Regions from separate parts of the Rhizobium sp. 'Codium 1' genome, predicted to be linked through region 1. Evidence: riboswitches for the same ligand, from Rfam matches in the RefSeq annotation. Region 1 holds a riboswitch; each other region holds the start of a gene.
The links. A riboswitch is a leader RNA that binds a small molecule or an ion and turns the genes downstream of it on or off. The one in region 1 is predicted to bind cobalamin.
Positions count from the first base shown of each region.

Region 2: linked by a shared signal. The riboswitch ahead of LJE98_RS04925 (ABC transporter ATP-binding protein) and the one ahead of LJE98_RS00660 (aromatic ring-hydroxylating oxygenase subunit alpha) in region 1 are both predicted to bind cobalamin.
Region 3: linked by a shared signal. The riboswitch ahead of cobU (bifunctional adenosylcobinamide kinase/adenosylcobinamide-phosphate guanylyltransferase) and the one ahead of LJE98_RS00660 (aromatic ring-hydroxylating oxygenase subunit alpha) in region 1 are both predicted to bind cobalamin.
Region 4: linked by a shared signal. The riboswitch ahead of bluB (5,6-dimethylbenzimidazole synthase) and the one ahead of LJE98_RS00660 (aromatic ring-hydroxylating oxygenase subunit alpha) in region 1 are both predicted to bind cobalamin.

Region 1 covers NZ_JAJGPW010000001.1:138,767-143,021, reverse strand. Annotated here, with positions in the region: gene LJE98_RS00670 (GGDEF domain-containing protein) at 1-980, shown strand, start outside; gene LJE98_RS00665 (DUF6656 family protein) at 998-1,603, opposite strand; cobalamin riboswitch at 1,908-2,111, shown strand; gene LJE98_RS00660 (aromatic ring-hydroxylating oxygenase subunit alpha) at 2,210-3,454, shown strand; gene LJE98_RS00655 (hybrid-cluster NAD(P)-dependent oxidoreductase) at 3,456-4,255, shown strand, end outside.
Region 2 covers NZ_JAJGPW010000001.1:1,014,161-1,018,415, forward strand. Annotated here, with positions in the region: gene LJE98_RS04915 (FecCD family ABC transporter permease) at 1-519, opposite strand, end outside; gene LJE98_RS04920 (ABC transporter substrate-binding protein) at 574-1,530, opposite strand; gene LJE98_RS04925 (ABC transporter ATP-binding protein) at 1,551-2,345, opposite strand; cobalamin riboswitch at 2,547-2,779, opposite strand; gene LJE98_RS04930 (NAD(P)/FAD-dependent oxidoreductase) at 2,882-4,204, opposite strand.
Region 3 covers NZ_JAJGPW010000007.1:82,144-86,398, forward strand. Annotated here, with positions in the region: gene cobN (cobaltochelatase subunit CobN) at 1-364, opposite strand, end outside; gene cobW (cobalamin biosynthesis protein CobW) at 368-1,444, opposite strand; gene cobU (bifunctional adenosylcobinamide kinase/adenosylcobinamide-phosphate guanylyltransferase) at 1,448-1,978, opposite strand; cobalamin riboswitch at 2,163-2,535, opposite strand; gene LJE98_RS16625 (hypothetical protein) at 2,602-3,423, opposite strand; gene LJE98_RS16630 (ATP12 family chaperone protein) at 3,487-4,255, opposite strand, start outside.
Region 4 covers NZ_JAJGPW010000004.1:346,496-350,750, reverse strand. Annotated here, with positions in the region: gene LJE98_RS13230 (NAD+ synthase) at 1-1,547, shown strand, start outside; gene LJE98_RS13225 (TolB family protein) at 1,667-2,503, shown strand; cobalamin riboswitch at 2,542-2,731, shown strand; gene bluB (5,6-dimethylbenzimidazole synthase) at 2,772-3,509, shown strand; gene LJE98_RS13215 (DUF2865 domain-containing protein) at 3,466-4,255, opposite strand, start outside.

The DNA.
Region 1 (4,255 bases):
TCTACGAGGCCTATTCTGGCAGCAATCCGGAACTGGTGCGCGAATTTATCGCGCTCGGCAAGGTCAAGACCCAGGAAGCCCTCGACGAACTCGGCCGCAAATACCTGCCGCACCAGCATGAGGATGGGCTGCTGAGCCGTCAGAACGGCCAGGTTCGCGCCGAGATGAGCAACTTCATCAGCCTGCTCAACGAGGAGAAGATCTCCCTGACCGATTACGGCCGCGTCATCGGCCATGCGTCGAAGAGCATCCTCACCGAGGCCGACCTTGAAGGCACGCCGCTCGGCCAGTCGATCAAGATGCTGAAGGCGGCGACCGAGAAGCGCGCCCACCAGAACAGCAATGTCGTCCGCGCCGTCGTCGACAAGACCGCATCGCTCGCTGACCTCCAGCGCGAAGCCGAAGAGGCGGAAGCCGCGAAATTTGTCGATCCGGTCACCCGCCTCGCGTCTCGCCGCGCCTTCAACAAGGCCGTCGCCAAGATCTATGCCAACCCCGAAATGCCCGTTCTCTGCGGCGTCGCGATCGGCGAGATCGACGACTATGCGCGTATCCAGGAACAGATGGGTCCGGCGGTCGCCGAGCGCTTCCTGATGCAGGTCGCCAAGGTGCTCGAAGCCGTGTCTGGCGGTGGCGATCTCGCCTGCCGCTTCGATGCCGGCCGCTTTGGCCTGCTGCTCTATACGTCGGATCAGGAGGAGATCAGCCGCGTGGTCGATCTCGTCCGGGCCAAGCTGAAGGCCACGAATTTCGTCGGTTCTTCGAGTGGCGCCCGCGTCGGCCAGCTCAGCATGTCCTTTGGAATCTGCTATTCCGAGCAGGCCCCGAATGCCTTCGACTTCACCAATTTCGCTGAAAAGGCGCTGGCCACCTCCAAGACGGCCGGCGGCGACACGGTGACGATCTACGGTGCGAGCGACTATGTCTCGAAGGATTGGCTGCTCTACAAGAAAAAGCCGGTCGGCGGTTTCGGAACCTGAGGTCCAGGCCTCGTCTTTCAGAGCGTCGTGATGATCTTTCGAAGCTCGGCGTTTCTTGCGCCGAGCATCAGCACATTGCGCAGCGCCTCTTTTGGATCGATGGTCTGGAAGAGCAGGCCATTGTCGCGGAATGAGCGGTCGATGGTCATCGACTTGTTCTCTGCTTCCGGCTTGATCGCCACAGCGAAATACATCCGTCCGTAATTCTGCTTGATCTGCTCGAAGAAGACGTCTTCGCCGCCGAGTTCTGCAAAGAAATTGGCGATATAGAAAGCCCATTTCACATCGGCATATTGCGCAAAGTTCGTGCGCGCCGCCGTCACGTGACAATAGCCCAGATGCGGGCTGTCGTTCAGCGTGCGATGAAAGATGATCTTGGGAAACTTCACCGAGTGGTGAAAGGCGTTGATCCGCTCATGGGTGGTCTCGGCGGCCCGTTCCAGCCGGCGTCCGGTGCGTGCTGCGACTTCCTCATAGGAAAGATAGCGCCGCTCGTCCGGCAGCCAATCCTCGCGGCTGCGCGAGATCCGACCGGTCCTCAGGAACTCGGTATGGACTGCCCTGGTGGGCGGCGCCGCTTTTGTTTCTGCTTTGGGAGCCGCGTAGTATCTGAGTTTCTGCATCTTGACGCTCTGACTGTACCCGGACTGATTGTTTGAGCTTAACGCAGCATGGTTAATCATGATTTGACGGTATTCTATCGGGTCGAGATTTCGCGAGGCTTGCCGCAGCGCAAATATTGTAAATCGATCTCAGTCGCCCGTTTGCGCCATGCTTTCAGAGGCGAAATATAGTCCGTTGCTGCAGGCCTTGGAAAACAATGGAAAATTCCCCGGATCTTCGTTTCCACAACGACTTCGCTCCATGTCGCAAACGATTTGGGCCGTGTCGTTTCGCAGTGCAGCGCGCGTCTGCGCCGTGTGATTAGATGCAAGTCAAGCTCGAGGTGCTGCCCTGCTAGGGAGGGTGGGAAATCGGGAAGCCGGTCGAAATCCGGCGCTGCCCCCGCAACGGTGGTGGAGAATGCGTTATGGCAAAAGGCCACTGGGGGCGACCCTGGGAAGGCGCCGACGCGGTCCGCGAATGGACCACTCCTGAGCCCGGAAACCAGCCTTGGCAGATGGACATTTGAGGTTGCGGAGGGCGACCGGAGATAGCCATGCAGCGTCTTTTCAAGGCGGTGACGGGCTGTGCTCTCTTCTCCCCCGGGTTTTGCAAACGAGGACGACATGGACCTGCAGGCCAACATGCTGCGCCAGCTCAAGAATCGCCGCGAAGGCTTCTCGCTCGAGCAGCCCTTTTACATCGACCAGGACTACTTCAAGCTCGACATGGAGCAGATCTGGTATCGCGACTGGCTGTTCATTGGCCACGACTGCGAGATTCCCCGCGCCGGCAATTATTTCACCGCCCAGATCGGCGATTATCCGGTGGTCCTGGTTCGTGGCAAGGATCAGGTCATCCGCGCCTTCCACAACACCTGCCGCCATCGCGGCCACCGCGTCTGCACCTCCGATCGCGGTGCCTCTGCCAAGCTCGTCTGTCCCTATCACAACTGGACCTATGACCTCGACGGCTCGCTCGTCTTTGCCCGTCAGATGGGCGAAACCTTCGACAAGAGCGAATTTGGCCTGAAGCCGGTACATTGCGAAAGTGTCGGGGGCTATATCTTCATTTGCCTCGCCAATGAGCCTGCCGATTTCGCGCCGGTCCGGGCCTCGATCGAGCCCTACATGAAGCCGCACCGGCTTTCCGAGGCCAAGGTCGCCCATCGCAGCACGATCATCGAAAAGGGCAACTGGAAGCTCGTCTGGGAAAACAACCGCGAATGCTACCATTGCGCCGGCAATCATCCGGAACTCTGCCGCACCTATCCGGAAGCCCCGACAGCGACCGGCGTGCAGGGCGCCGGTGACGATCCCGTGATCGCCGAGCACTGGCAGCGCTGCGAGGCTGCCGGGCTTCCGAGCGCCTTCAATATGGATCCGTCGGGCCAGTTCCGCACGGCCCGCATGCCGTTGATCCAGGATGCCGAGAGCTACACTCTGTCCGGCAAGCGCGCTGTCCGCCGGCCGCTGTCTGACGACGTTTCCACCTCGCATATCGGCACCCTGCTGCTGTTCCACTATCCCTCGACCTGGAACCACATCCTCGTCGACCATGCGATCTCTTTCCGGGTGACGCCCCTGTCTGCCGAAGAAACTGCCGTCACCACCACATGGCTCGTGCACAAGGATGCGGTCGAAGGTGTGGACTACGACCTCAAGGAACTCACCCATGTCTGGGAAATGACGAACGATCAGGACCGGTCGATCGTCGAGGAAAATGCCTTTGGCATTCGCTCGCCCGCCTATGAACCTGGTCCCTATTCCGTCGAGCACGAGGGTGGCGTCATGCAATTCGTCGATTGGTACACGACCTTCATGATCAACCGGCTCCAGGGCGACAAGGCCCGTCTGTCTGTGGTGGCATGAGATGAACATCGCCATCACCCAGTACCGCCACGTCGATGAGATGCGCCCCTGGTCCGACCGGGAGCATCTGCTCGAATGCGTCGCCGTCACACCTGAGGCCGCCGACGTGATGACCTTCACCTTCAGGCCCAGCAAGCCGGGCCTGTGGTTTCGCTATTTGCCCGGCCAGTTCGTCACACTCGAAATTCCGGTCGGCCCCGAGCCGGTCATGCGCACCTATACCCTCTCGTCCAGCCCGTCGCGGCCCTATACGGTTGCCGTGACGGTCAAGGCGCAGAAGGAGAGTATCGGCACGCGCTGGATGTTCGACAATCTGCGGCCTGGCATGGCGCTGAAGGCATTCGGCCCGCTTGGCGACTTCTCCTACGCCAAGCATCCTGGCAAGAAATACCTCTTCGTTTCCGCCGGCTCCGGCGTGACGCCGATGATGTCGATGACGCGGGATCTGAGCGACCGGGCCCCCGACAGCGACATCACGTTCCTGAACTGCGCGCGTTCGCCCGACGACATCATCTTCCGCTGGGAGCTGGAAGCCAAGGCGCGCGATATGCCGAACTTCCAGCTCGGCTTCATCATCGAGCAGCTCGGCCGGGGTCAGCTCTGGTCGGGTCTGAAGGGTCGCATCGACAAGGCGAAGATCGCACTTCTCGCGCCTGATTTCCTTGAGCGGACAGTCTTTTGCTGCGGCCCGGCGCCCTTCATGGCGACCGTGCGCGAAGCGCTCGAAGGCGCCGGCTTCGACATGGAGCAATATCACGAGGAGGCTTTCCAGCCGGTCAAGGCGGAGCCTCTGGTTGTTGT
Region 2 (4,255 bases), 880 kb from region 1:
GAGATTTCCCAAAGACGTCGCGACAAAGGCGATCGCCACCCCCGAGAGGACAAGGCGGTCGGCACCGGCACCGGTGAAACGGGTCACGGCGACCACGGCCAGCGTCGCCAGGAGAGAACCGGCAAAGGCAAACAGCGGCACTGTGACAAGGCCGAAGATCAATCCGGTATGCAGCAGCGCAATGATGGCTCCCAGAGCACCGCCGGAGGAGACGCCGAGCAGATGCGGATCGGCGAGCGGATTGCGGGTGACGGCCTGCAGCACGGCACCCACCGTGGCGAGACCGGCGCCGACGAGACCGGCAAGAATCACACGCGGAAAGCGCACATCCCAGACGATGCTTTCGCGCCCGGCCGACCAGGTCGGCTCGAAGGTCCCGGGCATCAGCTTGTTGACCAGGATCGACCAGACTGTCTCGGCCGGTATGGAGGCTGACCCCAGTGATACGCCTGCTGTCAGGCACAGTGCGAGAAGGAAGAGCGCTAACCCCGCCCAGATGAACAATCGACCTTGCATCATGCTGCCTTGAAACGTGTTGCCCGAGGGGGACGCAGGGCGACCCCTTCGCAGGCATCACATGTTACGCGGATGGAAGGCGTCGGCGAGACGGTCGATCGCCTGCACATTGCGCGGGCCGGGCGTCGCCTCGACATATTCCAGCACGACAAAACGATCCTGCTTGACCGCATCGAGATTCTTGAAAGCCGGGGTTTCCTTCATGAAGGCGATCTTCTGTTCTGCGGTCACATCGCCGTAGTTGACGATGACGATGACCTCCGGGTTGCGTTCGATGACCGGCTCCCAGGACACTTCGGTCCAGCTCTTTTCGACATCGTCCATGATATTGACGCCACCGGCGGCCTCGATCATGGCAGTCGGAATTCCGAAGCGGCCGGGGGTAAAGGGCTTCTCCGTGCCGGAATCATAGACGAAAACCCGTACGGGTTTCTCGACGGCGCCGACCCGCGTGGTGATCTCACCGAGGCGCTTGCGATAGCCCGCTACCAATTCTTCCGCACGCGCCTCTACGCCGAAGATCTTGCCTAGGTTGAGCAGGTCCACGAACATGTCATCCATGGTCGGCTTGTTTTTTGCCATGATGTGGATGCAGGATTCGGTGAGTTCATAGACCTTGACGCCGAAGGGCTCCAGCGTTTCGGGCGTCACTTCGCCGCCCACCTTCATGCCGTAATTCCAGCCGGCGAAGTAGAAATCGGCGTCGGCGTTCAGCATCACTTCCATCGTCGGGTATTTTGGCGAAAGCTCCGGCAGCTCCTTCACCCCTTCGCGCAGTCCCTCGTCCAGTGTCTTCCAGCCGGAAATGCCAGTGTAGCCGACCATGCGGTCCTGCAGTTTCAGGGCGAGCATCATCTCGGTCAGGTTGACGTCGTTGGAAATCGCGCGGGCAGGTGCGGCATCGAAGGTGACTTCCCGATCGCAGCTCTTGACCGTCACCGGATAGGCGAAAGCCGACGTGGCGGTGAAAACCGAGGCGAAAAATGTGGCGGACAGGAGGAGGCGGGTCGCCATATGGACAGGTCCTTTCGAAATCAATTCAATTCAAGGGAAAAGGAAAAGCGGTGGGGCCGGTGGCTATCGCCCGGCTGGCGGGCGGCGAATACACCAAATGTCCCGGACAGGGCCTGCTCGGTCAGCACGGCTTCCGGCGCGCCGAAGGCACTCATCCGCCCGCCTTGCATCAAGGCCACATGGCTTGCGAATTCGGCAGCCAGATTGATGTCGTGCAGGGTGGTGATGATGGTGAGGTTCAAGGCGCCGAGCAGGTCGAGAATTTCAAGCTGGTGGCGAATGTCGAGATGGTTGGTCGGTTCGTCGAGAATGAGGATCTCGGGCTTCTGGGCCAGCGCACGCGCCACGAGGACACGCTGCTTCTCGCCTCCGGACAGGGTCGAGAACTGCCGACCTGCCAGACGCAGGAGGTCGAGATGGTCAAGCGCATGCTCGGCTTCCGCCCGATCCTGGTCGCTCCAGCCTGCGAAGCCCTCGCGCCACGGAACCCGGCCCATCATGACCACATCTCTGACGGTAAAGGGGAAGTCCCCCGGCATTTCCTGAAGAACCACGGCAACGCGGCGCGCGAGCTGGCGCGCGGTCATCGACCAGATGTCCTGGCCGTCGACCTCGACCCGGCCTTCGAGCGGCGAGACGCCACGATAGAGGCAGCGAAGCAGCGTGGTCTTGCCCGCGCCATTCGGCCCGACAATGGCCATGCGATCACCCGCATCGAGAGCAAATGACACGCCTCGGACGAGGAAATGCGATGGCTTTGGCCCCCAGCCGAGATCAGCGACCCGGACGGAGCATCCCTTGGTGCTGCAGCTCATGACTGAGCCTCCGCCAGAGAGCGGTGACTTGCCGTCGGGTCACAGGCACGGTGAAAAGGCTGCCGTGCCGGCCTAAAATCGGGAAGAGAATGCATGCCAGTCCTCCGCAGGATTTGTCCGGAGGCAAAATGGCATGAGTTCGGCGCGCCAACGGGCGCTGTGCAAAAGCCAGTTCGTATCCATCGGAACACCCCGTCCGCTTCGGTTTCATCACTTGACGGCAGGTCTCCTGGCTCGCGGACAAACGCTTTCCAATTGCCTTCCCACGGTGACCCGCAGTGGCTCGGCGTGTGAACGCCGCAAGAATGGACAGCAATCCGCTTACAGTTGCGGGGGCAGCCACGGTCTTGGTCCCTATTGGGTCTTCCGCACCGTGTTCCCTATTAATCCCCTCGGAGTCATCCGTTGAGGGAACCGTCATCTGCTTGCATAGGATCTGCAGACCCCGGCGGTCAAGCCTTGATCTTTTCGTTATGTAATATCATTACGATTAGCAAGCGCCACTGACCTTGTCCACCCAAAAATCGGGCGCGCAATCAATTCGCCGCTCTGTCCTTGGCTTCCGTTGCGGGTACCGTGGCGGAGACCGCCGTTTCGTCAATCACACGCGCACCTCTCTGGCGCGTCGAATACCGCCAGATCCACTGGATGCTGACGAGCAGCCGCTTCTCGAAATTGACAAGCAAATACACGTGGACGAGGGCCCATAGCAGCCAGGCAAGCCGACCCTTGATCTGCCAGGATCCGAAGTCAAAAATGGCGGCATTCCGCCCGATGACCGCGGTGTTGCCCCGATTGCGGAAGTGAAACGTGGGGATTGGCTTTCCGGACAGGAGGTCGGCTTTCAGCGCGCGACCGAGAAATATTCCCTGTTGCTTGGCCACCTGCGCAAGGGCCGGCAGCGGATTGCGGTCCTTTCCCAACGCAAGAGCCGTATCGCCCAATGCGTATATGCCGGCCGTGCCCGTGACCGACAGATCCGGCCCCACCGGCAGTCGGCCGCCAGCTCCCGGCTCAATGCCCAGCCATTCGGCCGCGGGAGACGCCTTCACGCCGGCTCCCCAGACAATGCAGCTTGCAGGCAGGAACGTGCCGCCAGCCTGAACCCCCTCTGCCGTGATATCTTCGACAGGCGTATCGAGGCGTATATCGACGCCGATTCCTGCAAGGTAATCGGATGCATATCGCGAGAGAGTTTCCGGGAAGGTTGACAGAATCCTCGGTCCCGCCTCGATGAGCAGCACCGTCAATTGATCGGGATGCAGCCTGCGGAAATCCTGCGCTATCATGAAACGACCCAGTTCAGAGATTGCGCCCGCCATTTCGACGCCTGTCGGTCCACCGCCGATGACCACGCTGGTCAAAAGACTGCGCTTTTCGGCCTCGTCCGTGCTTCGCTCCGCCTTCTCAAAAGCGAGAAGGAGCCTGTGGCGGATGTCTCGGGCTTCGTGAACGGATTTCAGACCCGGCGCATGCTGCTGCCAGTCCTGATGTCCGAAATAGTTGTAGGTGGAGCCTGTCGCGAGCACGAGGCGATCAAAGGGGGTCGAGCCACCGTCTTTCAGGATAACCGTCCGTGCGGGTGCATCGACCGACACGACCTCGGCCATCACCACATGGATGTTCTCATACCGGCCCAGCGTGCGGCGAATGGGTTCTGAGATATCTGCCGGCGACAAGGCCGCTGTCGCGACCTGGTAGAGCAGCGGCTGGAAGAGGTTGTGGTTGCGGCGATCGATCACCGTGACGTCGATTTCCGTATTGCCCAGCGCCTGGGCACAGGCCAGACCACCGAAGCCTGCGCCGACGATGACCACATGCGGCCTCTTCGTCGCGCTCTCCGTCCCGCTTTTCATCATCAGCTCTCCGTCACCGTTCCCAAGGCAAACAGAAGGCACCGGCAAATGTTC
Region 3 (4,255 bases), on a different contig from region 1:
CATCCGGCTTGTCGTCACCCGGCAGAACGACGAGTGCCCCGCCATTGCGGCATGCAGCGGCATGGAGCGCTTCCAGGACATAGTGGAAGTAACTCGCGCCACCCAGCGCCCGGACCACGATCAGCCGCGCATGCCTTGCCGTGCGTTCGACATAGGTGTCGACCGACATCGGGTGTTTCAGGGTCATCAGGCTGGCGAGCCGCCAGTTCAGCCTATGCTCGCCCCGCGCCTCCACAGCGGCTGCGATGGCAGCCAGCTCCGTGTCTGCCGCCGACAGGAACAGGATGTCTCCCGGCGTCTGGCCGAGATCGATCGCCTCGTCGCCGTCGCTGATCGATCCCTTCTGGGCGAGAAGCAGATGCATGGCTCAGCCAGCCGCCGCCTGGACGTCGGCGACCACTGCGCCGAAATCCCAATCGTGCAGGCCGATGACGACAATGCGGGTCTCGCGCTTTTCGCCCGATGCCCAGGGGCGGTCGAAATAGGTGTCGATGCGGGTGCCGACCGCCTGGACGACAAGGCGCATCGGCTTGCCGGGCACGTCGATGAAACCCTTGAGGCGCAGGATGTCGTGTTTCTCAATGACCGGCTTCAGGCTGTCGATGAAGTCTGCCGGGTCCTTGATCGCGCCGAGCTTCAGGACGAAGCTTTCGAATTCGTCGTGGTCGTGATGATGGTCGTGGTCCTCGCCCGAGGCATGCAATGCTTCGTGCTCCAGTTCGTGGTGCGACTTGCGGTTTGCGATGTCGTCTTCGGTGCTGGCGCCGATCCCGAGCAGCACGAGCGAGGACACCTCGCCGTTCTTCGCCTCGATCATCGATGGCTTGCGGCTGGTGCGACCGCTCACCTCGGCGCGCACGGCGGCAATACCGGCAGCATCCAGCAGATCCGCCTTGTTGAGGACGATGAGGTCGGCGCAGGTCAGTTGGTCCTCGAAGAGTTCCTCGATCGGGCTCTCGTGGTCGAGGCTATCGTCCTCGGCGCGCTGGGCGGCGACGGCGTCATGGTCATCGGCAAAACGGCCTGCGGCGACTGCGGCGCTGTCCACAACGGTCACGACACCATCGACCGTCACGCGGGTACGGATATCCGGCCAGTTGAAGGCGGCGACCAGCGGCTGCGGCAAGGCGAGCCCAGACGTCTCGATGACGATGTGATCAGGCTTCACGTCTCGGTCGAGCAGCTTCAGCATGGTCGGCACGAAATCATCGGCAACGGTGCAGCAGATACAGCCATTGGTGAGCTCGATGATGTCGTCTTCGGTGCAGTTGTCTGCGCCGCAGCCCTTCAGCACGTCGCCATCGACCCCGAGGTCGCCAAATTCGTTGATGATCAGTGCGATCTTCTTGCCGCCGGCATTCATCAGCATGTTGCGAATGATGGTGGTCTTGCCCGCGCCGAGGAAGCCGGTGATGACGGTGGCGGGGATCTTTTGCTGCAACATGGTTCAACCCTTCATTTTCAGCGGCAATCCGGCCGCAACGAAATAGACTTCAGCCGCGTTTGCGGCGATCGATTGGTGGAGGCGACCGGCATGGTCGCGGAAGGCGCGAGCCATCCTGTTCTCAGGGACAATCCCGAGCCCGACTTCATTAGAGACGAAGATGACGGTGGCCTGGAGTTCGCTGAGACTGGCGGCGAGTGCCCCGCCGTCTGCGTCGACGTCACGGCCTTCTTCCATCATCAGATTGGTGACCCAGAGTGTCAGGCAATCGACGAGAATGACCCGGCCCGGCTGATCAAGCGTCTTCAGCGCGCCGATTAGGTCCAGCGGTGCCTCATGGGTGGTCCAGCCGTCATCCGCGCGGTCGGCTTTGTGGGCAGCAATGCGGGCGCGCATCTCGTCGTCCCAGGCGCGGCCCGTCGCAAGATAGATCTTCTCGAGGCCGGTGTCGCGGGCCAATCCTTCTGCAAAACGCGACTTTCCCGAACGGGCGCCGCCGAGAACCAGAATGGATCGTGGATGGAATTCGGTCATGGAGTGCCGACGCCTCCAACCGTATGCAGATCTGCAGCACCACACGGATGCAGAATGCACGAAACAGGGATCGATGCCTGGACCGACAATACGGCCCGGCACCGGCGGGGCCTCAAGGACCCGCTGATGCAAAACGTCGCCACGACAACCTCCGTGCTGGCAACGGGGAAACCTCCCCAGTGTGGGCACCATGCCCGTGGATGGCAGGTCTCCTGGCTCGCAGGTCGTGGCTTTTGAAAGCCGTCGGATTCTCCTCACCTTCCCAGGGTGTTCCGGCAACACGAAAGAGCGGACGATTCGTAGAGAAAGAGGCGTCCTGCCCCGGCTGATCGTGCTGCCACCCCAGTGGCTTTTCCGTCCTGCCGTTTTCGAGAAGCCGGTCGCACCTGCGACCCGTCACCACCTGAAACGGCAGAGCGGATGGAGAACCCTCGCTGCAATACAGTCGCGGGGTCGGCTGCGTTCGGCATGCCCGGTCTGGGTCCACGCCTTCGCATTCCCTTTTGCTCTCCGGACCGCATCTCTGCCGTCCGGAAACCATCCATGACGAGGATTAGGCCGAGGTCGGTGTCGAGTCAATCACGGCTGCGGCGCGGCGATGCGCCTTTGCGCCGCGGGGATGATCACGGCGCTGCCGTGCAGTTGGACGTCACGGCCGGATCGCATTCGGCGCGAAGCCGGATCGTACCGCTTGCACCCTGCTCCACCGGCGTTCCAGAGCCGATATCGGCCGCGCGCCGAGCGGGTTGCGCCGGGGCTCTCGGAGACGTCGGCTGGGCGGTGGCAGCCACCGGAGGGACTGCCATTTCCTTTGGCGGAGGTGGCGTCGCAGCAACCGGCGCTGCGGCAATGACAGGCTTCTGCGGCGCAGCCTTCGGCGCGGCTGCGGCCCGCGGCGGAACCGGAGACGTATTTGGCACGACCAACGATGCCGGATCGGTCTTGAGGCGCGTCGAAATGGTTCGGGCGGGTGGTGCGGCCCTGCGAATACGGGGCGTTGTCAGCGAAAAGGCGAAACGGATTCGGGCTGCGATTTCCTCGGCCAGCGCCTGACGGACCCAGCGCGGGTCGTCGGTCGGGCTATTGACGGTGAAGGACCCTTGCGCCACCGGCTCACCCGTTTCGACGGATGTCGCCGTCACCGTGAACTTCGCTTGAGCCAGGTGGCGTCGTGCACCCTCGCCGAAGCCGAGTCGGTCGATCTTGACCAGCAGCACGACACGTTCCGCACCCTGAGGCGCCCGGGTTGCTGCGATTGCTGCCGACACACGGCGGTCAATGCCGCCGATCAGGTCGAGCGGGATCCGTGCATCGGCCATGACGGTGACATTGCGAACGTAATAGACCAGTGGCCGGTCGATGCTGCGTCCATGCAGCAGTGTACACGATGCCAGCACCAAAAGGAGCCCGATGGCTGCGGCGAAACGGAGACTGCGAGCGATCATGACAACCCCGGACTGGTGATTCTGGACCAATCCGACAATTCGTCATTTATGGTTAGTGGAGGGTTAACTTTGCGGCTGAAGCGCCTGGAAGAGGGCGGCTGCCGACGCATATTCGGCGTATCGGGCGTCGCGACGCGCCTCCGCTTCGGCATCGGTGCCCCAGTGCTCGACTGCCCAGTCCTCGTCGATATGCGCGAGCGACCAGACTTCATCCAGGTCACAGGCGCCGTCGGCATAGGCAAGCGCCAGAACCGCCGAGCCGGTCAACGTCGTGACCACGTTGAGACATGAGATCAGGAAAGCGTCTCGATAACGCTCGAGTGCCCTTGTATAGGCGGCAATCGCTTCTGCCGGCTGTTCCTGATGCATGACGCCTTCCACCAGGAAGAAGCGGGTGCCATGAGCCGTCGTCGCCCAGGAGAGAACCGGATCCCAGCGGGCCGCCTGGCGGTCGATCAATTCTTTCGGGCCATCTGCGCGGTAACACAGCATGTCCGTCCCGGCGAAGCGGACGATTTCGTCGAAAACTTCCGCGAGGCTATTGGAGACGGCATCGATCGCCGTGTTGGCGAGCTTGGTGACCGGCATGGTCGCGGGGTCGATGTGTTCGCCCTGCCCTGCCCATTCCGCTGCCACGAGTTCGGCCGCCTCGCGGGTCGGCAGCTGCAGCAGGTTCTTGGCCGGCGTCTTGACCGGTTTGCCATCGAGCGTGATCGAGAAGCCTCCGTCGCGCTCATCAATACCGACGCTCTCGTAGAAGCGCTTCGGAAGCGGGCGCTTCATCTGGATCTGCGCCCGGCGCACGGGATCCTCGTGACTGTGCTCCGGAACA
Region 4 (4,255 bases), on a different contig from region 1:
TGCTGCTGCTGACGGAGCTCTTCATTTCCGGTTATCCGCCGGAAGATCTCGTCCTGAAGCCCGCCTTTCTCGCCGCCTGTCTGCAGGCCGTGGAAGCGCTCGCCAACGACACGGCTGATGGCGGCCCGGGGGTGATCGTCGGGTTTCCGCGCCAGGGCGAGGCGGGACGGCACAATTCCGTCGCCATTCTCGATGGTGGCCGCATCCTCTCCTTCCGCGACAAGATCGACCTGCCGAATTACGGAGAGTTCGACGAGAAGCGCGTCTTCGTGGAAGGCGAAATGCCCGGTCCTGTCAATTTTCGCGGCGTGCGCATCGGCGTGCCGATCTGCGAAGAGATCTGGAACGATCTCGGGGTCTGCGAGACACTGGCCGAAACGGGTGCCGAAATCCTGCTCGTGCCGAATGGTTCGCCCTATTACCGCGGCAAGGTCGACGTGCGCCATCAGGTGGCGCTGCGTCAGGTCATCGAAACCGGGCTGCCGCTCATCTTCGCCAATCAGCTCGGCGGCCAGGACGAACTTGTTTTCGACGGCGCGAGCTTCGCCTTCAACGGCGACAAGTCGCTCGCCTTTCAGATGAGCCAATTCGAGGAGACGCTCTCCGTCACCACGTGGAAACGCTCAGATGACGGCTGGCGCTGCGACCAGGGTCCGATGTCGCGCATACCCGAGAAGGAAGAGGCAGACTACCGAGCCTGCGTGCTGGGTTTCCGAGACTACGTCAACAAGAACGGGTTCAAGAGCGTGGTGCTCGGACTGTCTGGCGGCATCGATTCGGCCATCTGTGCGGCCATTGCCGTGGATGCGCTCGGCGAGGAGCGGGTGCGCACGATCATGCTGCCCTATCGCTATACCTCGCAGGAGAGCTTTGCCGATGCCGAGGCCTGCGCCAAGGCGCTGGGTTGCCACTACGACATCGTGCCCATCCAGGAGCCGGTGGAAGGCTTCCTGTCGTCGCTCTCCGAGATGTTCGAGGGCACCGAGAGCGGTATCACCGAGGAAAACCTGCAGAGCCGTACACGCGGCACGATCCTCATGGCGGTCTCCAACAAGTTCGGCTCGATGGTCGTGACAACGGGCAACAAGTCGGAAATGTCTGTCGGCTATGCCACGCTCTATGGCGACATGAATGGCGGCTTCAATCCGATCAAGGACCTCTACAAGATGCAAGTCTATGCACTCTCGGCCTGGAGGAACCAGAACGTGCCGCCGGGCGCTCTGGGGCCGTCTGGCGAGGTGATCCCGCAGAACATCCTCTCCAAGGCGCCCTCTGCGGAGCTGCGTCCGAACCAGACCGACCAGGACTCGCTTCCGCCCTATCCCGTCCTTGACGACATCCTCGAATGCCTTGTCGAGAAGGAAATGGGCGTTGAGGAGATCGTCGCGCGCGGCCACGACCTTGGGACGGTGCACCGGGTCGAACACCTGCTCTATCTCGCCGAATACAAGCGCCGCCAGTCGGCGCCGGGCGTCAAAATCACCAAGAAGAATTTCGGACGCGATCGTCGCTATCCGATCACGAACCGCTTCCGGGATCGCGCGTGAGCGTTAAATTGTTGGCTTTTGCGGCCCTTTATCAACATTGCCCACGTGCGCTGCGCGGGTAAGCGAGTTTATTTGTCGTAGCCACTGAAGCTGGCTTTACGGCGAACAGGGAGTCCAGGATGCGCAGTTCGGTCGAAATCTACGACATGGCGACACGCGAATGCGAGGTTGTCTGGGAGACGGAAGACCTCGTCGAGGCGCCCAACTGGTCGCGCGACGGTGATTTCCTCGTCATAAATGGCGACGGTCTCATCTATGCACTGCCGCTCGACGAAGATGATCCGGCACCCGAACTGATCGATACCGGTTTTGCCGTCCGGCTCAACAACGACCACGGAATTTCACCTGACGGCGCTTCGATCGTCTTTTCCGACCATACACTCCATGGCAAGTCCTGCATCTATCTGCTCGGCGATGGCGATGACGAGCCACGTCAGGTGACGGCGAATATGCCGTCCTATTGGCACGGCTGGTCACCGGACGGGAATGTACTTGCCTATTGCGGCGAACGGAACGGGGCCTTCGACATCTACACGATCCCGACCAAGGGCGGGTCTGAGCAGCGGCTGACATTTGGCGAGGGACACAATGACGGTCCCGATTATTCGCCCGACGGCCAGTGGATCTATTTCAATTCCAGCCGCACCGGCACCATGCAGATCTGGCGGATGCGCACCGATGGCACGGAACTGGAGCAGCTTACTTCCGATGGCTATGGCGACTGGTTCCCGCATCCTTCGCCAGACGGAAGCAAGGTCCTGTTCCTCTCCTATGACGCCGATGTATCCGGCCATCCCCGCGACAAGCAGGTCCGGCTTCGGCTGATGGATGCCGATGGCGGAAATGTCGAGACGCTGTTCGAGTTCTTCGGCGGGCAGGGTTCGATCAACGTTCCGAACTGGTCGCCGGACGGGACGGCCTTCGCGTTCGTCCGTTACTTCCCCATCGAGGATTGACCCTGTCGTTTTTGGCCTGTCGAAGCTTGCCGCTTCGGGATACAAGCCATCAGTCAGGTGCCTGCCGAAGGCAGGAGAATCGGGAAGCCGGCGCAATTCCGGCACGTGCCCAACGCTGTGAGGCGGACATGATGCGCAAGGGGAAACCCGACCACTGGAGCGATCCGGGAAGGTGTGCGTCCTGGATGATGCCCAGTCAGAAGACCGGCCTGGCAAGATAGACCGAGCCTGCGCGGACGGCGGGCGGTTGCGCATTGTGGGGATTGCGATGCACGACGATCCGAACGAATTTCTCGTCCGGGCAGCGGGTTTTGTCGAGGAAGACAAGGCCGCTGTCTACCGGGCCATCCATACGCGGCGCGACGTTCGCGACCAGTTTCTGCCCGATCCCTTGCCGGATGACGTGGTGCAAAGGCTGCTCGGGGCGGCCCATGCGGCGCCGTCGGTCGGCTTCATGCAGCCTTGGAATTTCCTGCTGATCAGGAGCCCGGAAACGCGCGTTGCGGTGTGGGAGGCGTTCGCCCGCGCGAATGCCGAGGCAGAGCAAATGTTTCCCGAGGAACGTCGCAGCGCCTATCGCGCCCTGAAGCTCGAAGGCATCCGCAAGGCACCGCTCAACATTTGCGTCACCTGCGATCCGGAACGCGCCGGGCCTGTGGTTCTCGGGCGGACCCATGATGCCCGGATGGACGCTTTCTCGACCGTCTGCGCAATCCAGAACCTCTGGCTTGCTGCGCGGGCGGAAGGTGTCGGCCTCGGATGGGTCAGCATTTTCCACGAGGCAGAGCTAAAGGTCATCCTCGGCGTTCCGGACCGGATCCAGATCATCGGCTATCTCTGCCTTGGATATGTCGATGAACTCTATTCGGCGCCCGAACTGGAGGTGAAGGGATGGCGCCAGCGCCTCGCACTCGAAGACCTCGTCTTCGAGGACCATTGGGGCGAGCGGGCCTCCGCGCCGCTTACTCCTGTAGCGGCTGTGGGCCGGGCGCCGCAGGGTTCCTGAGGTCTATGGTGCCCTTGTCCGGGGGCAGAAAAGCCGGTCCGACCCGACGCACGCTCAGGCTCGCCTCGTCCAGGTCGCGCTCTGGTGCAGGTGGTATCGCCGCCGGTGCTGGTGCCTTATTCGGGCTGATCTCCAGGATGGACGACTGGTAGTCGGGAACCGCCTGGCGTGGCGTCATGCGCTGGTAATAAAGCTGCATGTTGCAGCTGCAGGATGGGTCCGTGCCCGTTTGGCGGTTGCGGTAGACAAATGCATTGGGCAGGTCCCTATATGGGCGGCCGGTGACGGCCGAGACCATATCGAGCGTCTCGCTGCGTTCAGGCGCGTGAAAGAAGAGCTCGGTCTCCGTACCGGGGCACATCTGCTGACACTGGGCCGCGTCCCGGCCAAAATTCATCGGCGATGTCTGGGACGAAATGGGGAAAAAGCCGCCGTCGCAGGTTCGGACGCAAAGCGTGCGGACATTGCCGGTGGGCATCAACGAGATCTGGGGTGGCTCGTTGGAATATGCTGCTTCCGCTTGCCGGTCCGGGCGATAGGGTTCCGGCAAGGTGTCCAGATAGGGAATGCGCCCTGCCTCTTCCGGGTAGGCTGTTTCGTCGGAGCCGCAGCCATTCGCCTCGAGTGCGGTTACCAGAGCCGCACGCGCATCGGATACGCGGTTCTCGCGAAGATCCGCCAGTCTCGCCGCAAGGATGTCGCGGTTGGATTCCATCCGGGAAATCGCCCGCGCCAGTTCGCTGCAG